One region of the Vibrio ishigakensis genome, then DNA from elsewhere that is predicted to be linked to it. Evidence: predicted binding sites of a transcription regulator. Region 1 holds the regulator's gene; each other region holds the start of a gene.

The links. The regulator CRP, encoded in region 1, controls carbon source genes, mostly activating them, when cyclic AMP is high. The targets are predictions, from matches to a motif close to TGTGANNNNNNTCACA.
Region 2: Pcarn_RS16085 (NupC/NupG family nucleoside CNT transporter) is a predicted target of CRP. The motif match lies at 1,529-1,544, and genes of this name have one in related genera.
Region 3: Pcarn_RS17460 (ExeM/NucH family extracellular endonuclease) is a predicted target of CRP. The motif match lies at 983-998, and genes of this name have one in related genera.

The regions. Positions count from the first base shown of each region.
Region 1 is NZ_AP024881.1:212,033-215,319, forward strand. It holds gene astD (succinylglutamate-semialdehyde dehydrogenase) at 1-377, shown strand, start outside; gene Pcarn_RS00985 (DUF1338 domain-containing protein) at 393-1,184, shown strand; gene crp (cAMP-activated global transcriptional regulator CRP) at 1,235-1,867, opposite strand; gene Pcarn_RS00995 (phosphoribulokinase) at 2,081-2,950, opposite strand; gene Pcarn_RS01000 (YheU family protein) at 2,974-3,195, opposite strand; gene Pcarn_RS01005 (hydrolase) at 3,170-3,287, opposite strand, start outside.
Region 2 is NZ_AP024882.1:482,522-485,808, reverse strand. It holds gene Pcarn_RS16095 (hypothetical protein) at 1-145, shown strand, start outside; gene Pcarn_RS16090 (LysR family transcriptional regulator) at 461-1,399, shown strand; gene Pcarn_RS16085 (NupC/NupG family nucleoside CNT transporter) at 1,594-2,802, shown strand; gene Pcarn_RS16080 (hypothetical protein) at 3,152-3,287, shown strand, end outside.
Region 3 is NZ_AP024882.1:798,925-802,211, reverse strand. It holds gene Pcarn_RS17465 (bifunctional metallophosphatase/5'-nucleotidase) at 1-787, opposite strand, end outside; gene Pcarn_RS17460 (ExeM/NucH family extracellular endonuclease) at 1,156-3,287, shown strand, end outside.

The DNA of each region.
Region 1 (3,287 bases):
TCCTTGAAGCTTCTGCTATCGATACCCTACCGGATGAAGAGTACTTCGGTCCACTGCTGCAGGTTGTGCGCTATTCTGGCTTTGAGAAGGCGATTGAGCTGGCTAACGACACTCAATATGGTTTATCGGCTGGGCTAATCTCGACGCGCGATGCTGAGTGGGAACAGTTCTCTGATGAGATCCGTGCCGGAATCGTGAACCGCAATCGCCCGATTACCGGAGCTAGCGGTGATGCACCATTTGGCGGCCCGGGTGCTTCTGGCAACCTAAGACCGAGCGCGTTTTACGCGGCGGATTATTGCGCGTATCCAATGGCATCTATCCACGGTGCTGAGCCATTATTGCCTGAGTCTCTATCACCGGGCATCACCATGTAATTTCAAGGAGGGAATATGGGAGCTGAACAACTGTTCGAGCAACTTTGGGGTGATTTTTGCGAGCGTCTGTGCCCGTCATCACACACGATTCATGAGTTGCTAAAGCAAGACCAAGCTTTGATTAACGACCACATCGCGTTGCGCACCTTTGGTGTCGACCCTGTGTCATTGCCGACTCTAGCCAAGCCTTTTATTGAGCTTGGTTACGAGAAAGGTGGCGACTATGTGTTCGAGAGTAAAAAGCTGATTGCAGAGCATTATCAGCACCCTGACCCTAAAATGCCAAAGGTGTTTATCAGCCAGCTTCAACTGCACCTGTGCTCGAATGAGTTGCGTAATGTTGTGCTTAAGCTGGTAGACCAAATCGATGCAGACAAGCTATCTGGCTCCGATTTCTTACATCAAGGTCGCTTGTGGGACCTTAGCTATGGTGAATATCAGATCCTAGCCAGCGAGAGTGAGTATGCAGCTTGGGTTGCGGCGCATGGCTATGGAGCGAATCATTTTACGGTAAGCGTGAATCAGTTGGCTGAGTATGAGGAAGTGGCTGAGGTGAACGGCTTTTTGAAGCAAAAAGGCTTTGCCATTAACAGCTCGGGTGGAGAAGTAAAAGGCTCTCCTAAGGTGTTATTAGAGCAGTCATCGACTATGGCGGACAAAGTGGACGTAGCATTCTCTGATGCTGTGCACTCTATCCCTGGTGGGTTCTACGAGTTTGCCAAGCGTTATCAAGATAACCAAGGCGAGCTCTACCATGGCTTTGTGGCCGCCTCGGCAGACAAGATATTCGAGAGCACCAACAATTAGGCATAAAAAAACCGCTACTAAGTAGCGGTTTTTTTGAATCTGAATTCGGCTTAGCGAGTACCATATACCACGATAGTCTTACCGTGAGCTGAGATAAGGTTCTGCTCTTCTAGCATCTTCAAGATACGACCTACTGTCTCACGAGAACAACCAACGATTTGGCCGATTTCTTGACGAGTGATCTTGATTTGCATGCCATCTGGGTGCGTCATAGCGTCAGGTTGTTTTGCAAGATTCAGTAGAGTCTGTGCGATACGACCAGTAACGTCTAGGAACGCCAAGTCACCAACTTTTTGGCTAGTTACTTGTAGGCGTTTCGCCATTTGTGAAGACAGACGCATTAGGATGTCTGGGTTCACTTGGATTAGCTGACGGAACTTCTTGAATGAGATCTCTGCAACTTCACAAGGTGATTTTGCACGAACCCAAGCTGTACGCTCTTGGTCTTCTTCAAAAAGACCTAGCTCACCGATGAAGTCGCCTTGGTTAAGGTAAGAAAGAATCATTTCTTTACCTTCTTCGTCCTTAATTAGAACGGCAACAGAGCCTTTGACGATGTAATACAAAGTTTCCGCTTTTTCACCAGCGTGGATCAGCGTACTTTTAGAAGGGTATTTGTGGATATGACAGTGGGACAAAAACCATTCTAATGTTGGATCCGTTTGAGGTTTACCTAAAACCATATTCTTATCTTCCTCTCTTTAGCGAGCATATTTGTATTGTTGCCTATGAGTGTTCAAGGCTTGTAGTTGCTGCTACTACTTTTATTTTGTACTACGAATAGTATCCTTTTTTTTGCCACATTTCTTGATTTTGATCGGTCAGAATTGCCGAAAATGTAAACAAAATTGTGGCTTTTATCACAGTCTCGGACAAGAGTGTGTGCTGTGTATCGTTTAGCCTATCTTTCCGGTTTCTAAAAGCTGTTGCAGGATAGGTCTGATAATCAGCTCCATCGCAAAGCTCATCTTGCCTCCCGGCACAACTAAGGTGTTGTGGCGAGACATAAAAGAGCCATCAATCATAGCCAGCAGATATGGGAAATCGACATTTTTAAATCCGCGCATTCGAATCACCACAAAACTCTCATCTAGGCTTGGGATACCTTTCGCATTTAGCGGGTTTGAGGTGTCTACGGTCGGAACGCGTTGAAAGTTGATATGTGTACGTGAAAATTGCGGGGTGATGTAATTCAGATAGTCGTCCATTGAGCGAACGATAGAGTCGGTAACCGCCTCTCGAGAATGACCACGATCGCGAGTATCACGAACGAATTTTTGTATCCACTCCAAGTTTACGATAGGCACCATGCCGATCAGAAGGTCCACATGCTTGGCCACATGACAGTTGTGGTCCACTACCGCGCCATGCAGGCCCTCATAGAAAAGCAGGTCGCTGTTCTCAGGCAGTTCTTGCCACGGAGTAAAGGTACCCGGCATCTGATTATAGGGAACTGCTTCATCGAAGGTGTGCAGATAACGGCGTACCTTACCTTCGCCTTTCTCACCGTACTCTTTAAAAAATTCTTCTAGGGCTGGGAAGTCGTTAGCCTCAGGGCCAAAGTAGCTGATGTGTTTACCTTGCTCTTTGGCTTTGCGAATAGCGACATCCATCTCGGGGCGAGTAAAGCGATGAAAGCTATCGCCTTCTACCCACGCAGCCTGAACCTTCATCATGTTGAACATCTTGCGAAAGGTTTCTGAGGTGGTGGTAGTGCCTGCTCCAGAAGAACCGGTTACCGCTATGATGGGATGCTTGGCTGACATGACGTTCCTTGTCGAATGTGAGTTTATAGTAGTTGTGAGTTTTGGCTTACTTTGATGTCTATTGTCTCATGCAATTCTGAATAGACGATGACAGCTTGTCCGTTTTTTAGCTGCATAAGCACCTGATCGACTTTGTCTTGTAGGCTTGCCTCGACACTTCCATAGTCTGTGCCTTCACGAAGCACGAATTCTTTGACTAGGTTTTCTAGGGTCTCAGGGCTAATTTCTTGCCAGGGTACGATCATGATTTACATCTTGGTAATAAATTGAAGATACAAATTTATCATAAAAAGCGGGAACCACCATCTCCAACCAGAATTTTGGTGACGAAGGAGTG
Region 2 (3,287 bases), on a different replicon from region 1:
CGGCGTTGCTGGCGTGAAACTTCTAGGTATTACTCAAGATTCATTTGCAATAGAGTTAGACTCTAGTGGACCTGGTAAGGAAACAATCTTGCTTAAAGGTGCAACTGTTGAAAGCGCCATTGAAAAAGTAGTTCTTTCTCGATAATTAATTTGCTAATTCCCACGCAAATAAACCGCCTCTCTGAAGGCGGTTTTATTATAAAATAAAGTGTATATTTATCACCGATATTACGCACTAGTAGTATAAAACTGGGTTCATTTATTTTTTACTTTGGAATTGTTATTACATTTTCTTGAGTAGAATCGGCTTATATCATCATCTCGAACCCACCAAGCATTTTATCTGAACTTTTTTGCTACTCATTGAGCCTGCGTTTTGGCTATTATCTTTATTACAGTTGCAGTAACCTGTTGTGCTGATAAGAGTTCCAGCACAGTCTAAAGCATAAGGACGTTATTAGTGATTCATGAAAGAGCCGGACAGATGGTGGTGTTCCATACTTTAGTGGTGGCAGGTAGCTTTACCAAAGCCGCCAAAAGGCTCGATGTTTCAACCTCTTATGTCAGCAAGCAGCTCTCGCTTTTAGAAACTGAACTCAATATTCAGCTTCTACAACGCACCACCCGAAGCTTGAGTTTGACTGAAGCGGGACAGCACTATTTCGAATACGCCGAGCAAGTGGTGAACGCCATCAAAGAGGCTCGCAGCACTATCGATACTGACCGCGATGATGTGGCTGGTCGAATCAAGATAGGTATTGCTCAATCCTTCGGTACCATGCATATCTTGCCAGCCATCGACCAATTGCGTGCCCTTTACCCGGACCTTCAGGTGGAGCTGAGTCTGTTCGACCATAGAGCAGACATGCTAGGGGAGGGAATCGATCTCTGGATCACTAACTATGAAGACCTTCCAGAGGGTTATGTGGCTCAACGCTTAGCTGAATCTAAGTTCGTGGTGGCGGCTTCTCCTGATTATCTCACCCAGCATCAAGCACCAACTAAACCAGAAGACTTAGAGCAACATAACTGTCTTGTGTATCGAAGTTTAGCCAGGGACTACAGTCGCTGGGCGTTTACCAAAAAGGGTAAGTCGCTGACCGTTGGAGTCTCGGGCAATTACAAGGTGGACTTAGCAGAGGCGGTGCGTGATGCTGCCGTTTCAGGTTGGGGCGTGGCCTATCTTGCAAGCTACCTGCTTACCGACGAGTTCCAAAAGGGAAAGCTCATTCAACTGCTCCCAGATTGGAAGGCGAGCCAAACCATGCCTTTCTATGCGGTTTACCCAAAGCGTAAACACTTACCAAAAAAGATCAGCGCGGTTATCGACTTCTTTAAGCAGCATATTGGCAACCCTACATATTGGGATAAAGCCTTGCGTCCATATGTGAAAATCTAGGCATATATTTTCCACATACAGGCAATCACTTTTTCCTAAGAGAAATAATAAGTCTGTAATCCTCAGTAAATACTGAGTTCTAGCAAACGGTTGCGCGATTGAGTTAACTGACCCTTAACATCTCCAACTTGTGATGTAAGTCACTGTGATTAGAATGCGCGCCTTCATTACCAAGACTTTGAAGGCCACCCTCAATGAACTCGATACTTGGCGTTGTTGCCATATTTATTTTTGCCTACCTACTATCGACGGACCGAAAGAAAATCAACCTCAGAACTGTGGGCCTTGCCTTTGGTTTGCAGATCACCTTCGCACTGCTTGTGCTTTATGTGCCAGCGGGTAAAGAAGCGCTGAACACCTTTACTCAAGGGGTTTCTAGCGTGATCGATTATGGCCAAGAGGGTATCGGCTTCCTATTTGGTGACCTTGCAAAGGGTAAGGTCGGCTTCGTGTTCGCCATCAATGTTCTGGGCATCATCATCTTCTTCTCTGCACTTATCTCTGCCCTGTATCATATTGGCATCATGCCTAAGGTGATCAACACCCTAGGTGGTGGTTTGCAACGCTTGCTTGGTACTGGTCGCGCTGAATCTCTATCTGCTACGGCCAACATCTTTGTGGGCATGGTGGAAGCGCCACTAGTGGTTAAGCCGTACCTGAAGAACATGAGCGATTCGCAGTTCTTCGCTGTAATGACCTGCGGTTTGGCATCGGTAGCAGGTGGCACCTTAGTTGGTTATGCGTCTCTCGGCGTAGACCTTAACTTCTTGATTGCGGCGGCATTTATGTCAGCGCCTGCTGGTCTTCTGATGGCCAAGATCATGATGCCAGCATCAGGCGATGAGAACTCAGCCCAAGAGATCACCTCAGTGGAACTTCCTCGTGCTACCAACGTGGTTGAAGCTCTGGCGGATGGCGCCATGTCTGGTCTGCGTATTGCTGTGGCAGTGGGTACGACTCTGGTTGCTTTTATTAGTGTGATTGCACTTCTAAACGGCCTTCTGGGCAACCTAGGCGGACTGTTTGGTTTTGAGAACCTCAGCTTTGAGATGATTCTTGGCTATCTGTTCGCCCCTGTTGCTTACCTTATCGGTATCCCATGGAACGAAGCGCTAACGGCGGGGTCTCTTATTGGTAACAAGGTAGTGGTTAATGAGTTTGTGGCCTTTATCCAGATGATGCAGGTACAAGATCAGCTTAGCCCGCACTCTCTTGCCATTGTGACCTTTGCGCTGTGTGGTTTTGCCAATATCTCAACTATGGCAATGCTTATCGGTGGCCTAGGTAGTCTAGTGCCAGAGCGCAGAACCTTTATCTCAAAGATGGGCTTTAGGGCTATTGCTGCTGGCGTGTTGGCAAACCTAATGAGTGCATCCGTCGCAGGCATCATTCTTTCCCTGTAACCGCATTTTAAAAGAATAAGTGGCGCTCCCTGTCGTGAAGTATCAGGCTCAACGACGCGATGGGGAGCGCCCTTTTTTGTTTTTACCTCTATCAATTTCTGTCATATCTGATAGGCATGAAAGTCACTCTGTTTATTTACTCAGCAATGATAGATTTCGCCCTGAGGTATAGAGCACCTCGTCGAAGTGTTGATTAACTCATTGTTAATCCTATTTACGCGCCTTTGAATTGGACAATCATCGGCGCTTTTTTTATGCCTCAAGCACATATCATTTATCAAAACCAATGATTGGTACTTATCTCTGTTCTTCCTTAGATTGACTGTTTTTTTAATCCAGAGTCTCTTACATGAAAAGAGTATTACCCCTAGTCTCTCTGCTTTGTATGCCAGCAATGGCACTCGCAGAAAGTGGTACTAAGACTAAGGAGCAGCAGGTAGCGCAGGAAGCGGTTAACCCATTGACCACAAGCTATTGGATACCAA
Region 3 (3,287 bases), on a different replicon from region 1:
CACTATCAGCAAGCAGTGAGTGGCTATCACCGCCAACAATTACATCTACACCTGAAAGCTGCTTAGCCATAGCAATATCATTGCTGTACATATAGTGAGTAAGCAACACAATCTTATCGACACCCTTCTCTTGTAGGATATTGATGTATCGTTGTGAGGTTTCTACTTCATCCAAAAATTCTGTATCAGGAGACGGAGATGAAGAAGCTTGGGTCTTACTAGAGATATCGATACCAATAACACCCACCTGCTGACCTGCTACGTCGAAGATCTTGTATGGGTCATAAATGCCATAAATAGGGTTTGTAGACGGCACTTCAATGTTTGCAGCCAACACTTCCGTTCCACATGCATCTTCACCGTTCTTCAGGGTATTGATGAAGTGAGCAAGTTGCTCATTACCGTCATCAAATTCGTGATTACCAAGAGCAAACGCATCAAAGCACACTTGGTTCATCATCAATGCATCAGGCAACTCCTCGCGGAACAAGCTGTAATACATGGTACCTGTAATCGCATCACCTGCGTGAAGACGCAATGTATTGCTATTTTGTAGCTCATTAAACTTGGTAACCAAGCGCGGGAAACCACCAATCTCTACCTGCGTATCTACACCACCTAGATTCAAAGCAACAGGGCCTGTCGCATCCAATTTAGAATGATGGTCGTTGATATGAAGGATACGAAGATTCAATGATTCTCTATCTTGATTATCATTATCTGAGCTTGAAGAGTTACAGCCCACGAGACCTACAGCAATAGCAACTGCTAATAGTTTCTTGTTCATTTTATATTTCCATGCCTTTGTAAATATGACCACAGACAGTCAGACGCAGAAGTATGCTAGTAAACAAAAATTAAAGGAATGCTACAGTTTCATTTAAATTAAAATACATTAAAAATCATAAACTTAAATACAATTTGTTACATTTATATAGTGTGAACTTTTTATTTATAACTAGGGGTGCATAAAGAAGTGAATCGTGACAAAAATCACACCAAAATGAATAAGTCATAAATAATATGCCAGTATGTTTCAGATATATTAAAGAATTAATATCAAAATAAGTAACTCTGATTATTTGTGCATTTAATTAAAACAATAATTTTATAAAATCTGCTATCAAATAAAACAAACCTTTATCAAGGACCAACATGAAGAAGTTCAATATAGCTTGGACACTACCTTGCTTCTTACTAGCAGGAAATGCGAGTGCAAATATTATTATCTCGGAGGTGGTAGAAGGGTCTAGTTACAATAAAGCAATCGAGATTGCGAATGTCGGCAATCAAGCCATCACACTTAATGGTTATAAGCTACAAAAAGAAACCAATTTTGGTGGAGAATGGAGTAGTGATTACGAATTAGATGGTATAACCCTTGCTCCAATGACTACTTATGTAATTGGTCATAACCACGCTAATGTCGACCCTGATCTACAGGAAAGAGTTGATGACTTTAATGGCAACATCACCAACTTCAACGGTGATGATCCGTTGCGCCTTCTTCTTAATGGTGAAGTCATTGATATGTTTGGCCCAAACTCTGACGTCACCGACCGTCACGACTTCAATAAAGATATCACTTTTGTACGTTGCACTTACGAAGCAACGCCAACATGGGATGAATCACAATGGTTCACCCTACCAAAAGACGACTGGAGCGATCTAGGTAACATAGAAGAAGTGTGTGAACTTCCAGAGCCACCACCAGGTGATCCTGCAACCATAATGCAACTTCAGGGTGAAGGCATGTGGTCACCTTATACAGATCCACGCAACGGTAAGTTTGAATCTGACGAAGTCTTTGAAGTTACGGGAGTAGTGACCCATGTTCAAACCTCTAGCCTAGGCGGCGACCTCACCACGGGCTTCTTCATTCAAGACCAACACGGTGATGGCAACCCAAAAACCTCGGATGGTATTTTTGTTAAAGGAAGCCCTGCAGGCCTTTCTATAGGCGACGAAGTAGTCGTAACAGGTACCGTTCTAGAACACTATTACTGGACACAGATTAACTCAACGAACATAGAGCGCACTGGTGTCACTGGTATAGATATAGCTCCAACCACCATCGAGCCGATGGACAGCGACGAAACCTTTGAGCACACCCTAGAGCGCTACGAAGGTATGTTAGTGCGCGTCAACGACAAAACTGATATGCACGTAACCCGTACATTTGGGTTTGATTACAGCTCTTATCGAAACAATATGGTGCTGAGCCATAACTCAGTAAATTATCACCCGAACCAGTTCAACGTACCTTTAACCGACGCAGCCAAAGCGCAGGATGAGAGTAATGCTGAGCGACGCTTATTTGTTGAGTCACCATTCAAAGCCGCTGATGGTGTAGTGCCTTGGTATCCAGAATTTGCTCAAGACAATGGCACAGGAACCACAGATGACTATATCCGTGTCGGTGCAACACTAGGTGAACAAGGCCTTACCGGCGTGCTGGGTTACTCGTATTCAGAGTATCGCCTCTATGTTAACAATGAGGCGGATAACGAAACCTTCGTTGCCAATGAAAGACCAACAACAGCTATCTTGAAAGAAGGTGAACTGGTCGTTTCTAGCTTCAACGTAGAGAACTTCTTTACCTCTCCATTTGGTGGTCGAGATAACCCTCTTGAGCAAAACCGAGGGGCAGAAAGTACTGAAGAGTACGAGATCCAACTCGAGAAGATCGTCTCTGCACTTATCGCGATTGATGCTGATATCTATGGTCTCATCGAGATAGAGAACAACGGCTTTGATGAGCAATCTGCAATCTACACTCTAGTTGAAGAGCTTAACAGCCGACTGGACAAAAAAGAGCAGTATGAGATTGCGATGCCAGCCAAACTTGAAGGCGAAGGCTACGTGGGTACCGATGCGATCACCAACAAGATCATCTATCGCTCAAAAGCAGCCAAGCTGCGTGATGTGCATGTTATAGAACTGCCACAGCAACATGTCGACTTGGGAGATGGAAACTTCAAGCGTGCTTACCAACGCGATGCCTTCACCGCTTCGTTCAAGGTAAACCATGCCAAAGAAGACTTGGTTATCTCTACCAATCACTTTAAATCTAAAGGCTCTACCTGTTGGGAAGACGAGCAAACTGATGACCAGAAGAACGACGTCAATCTGCAAGGAAGCTGCGAGCACTTCCGTGTTTCTGCGGCTTATCAACTTGCCAAAGAACTAGAAAAGATCGACGGTTATAAGGTGCTAATGGGCGACCTAAACAGCTATGGCTTAGAAGACCCTATGCTCATTCTAACCAACCGTGAGCATGCACCAGA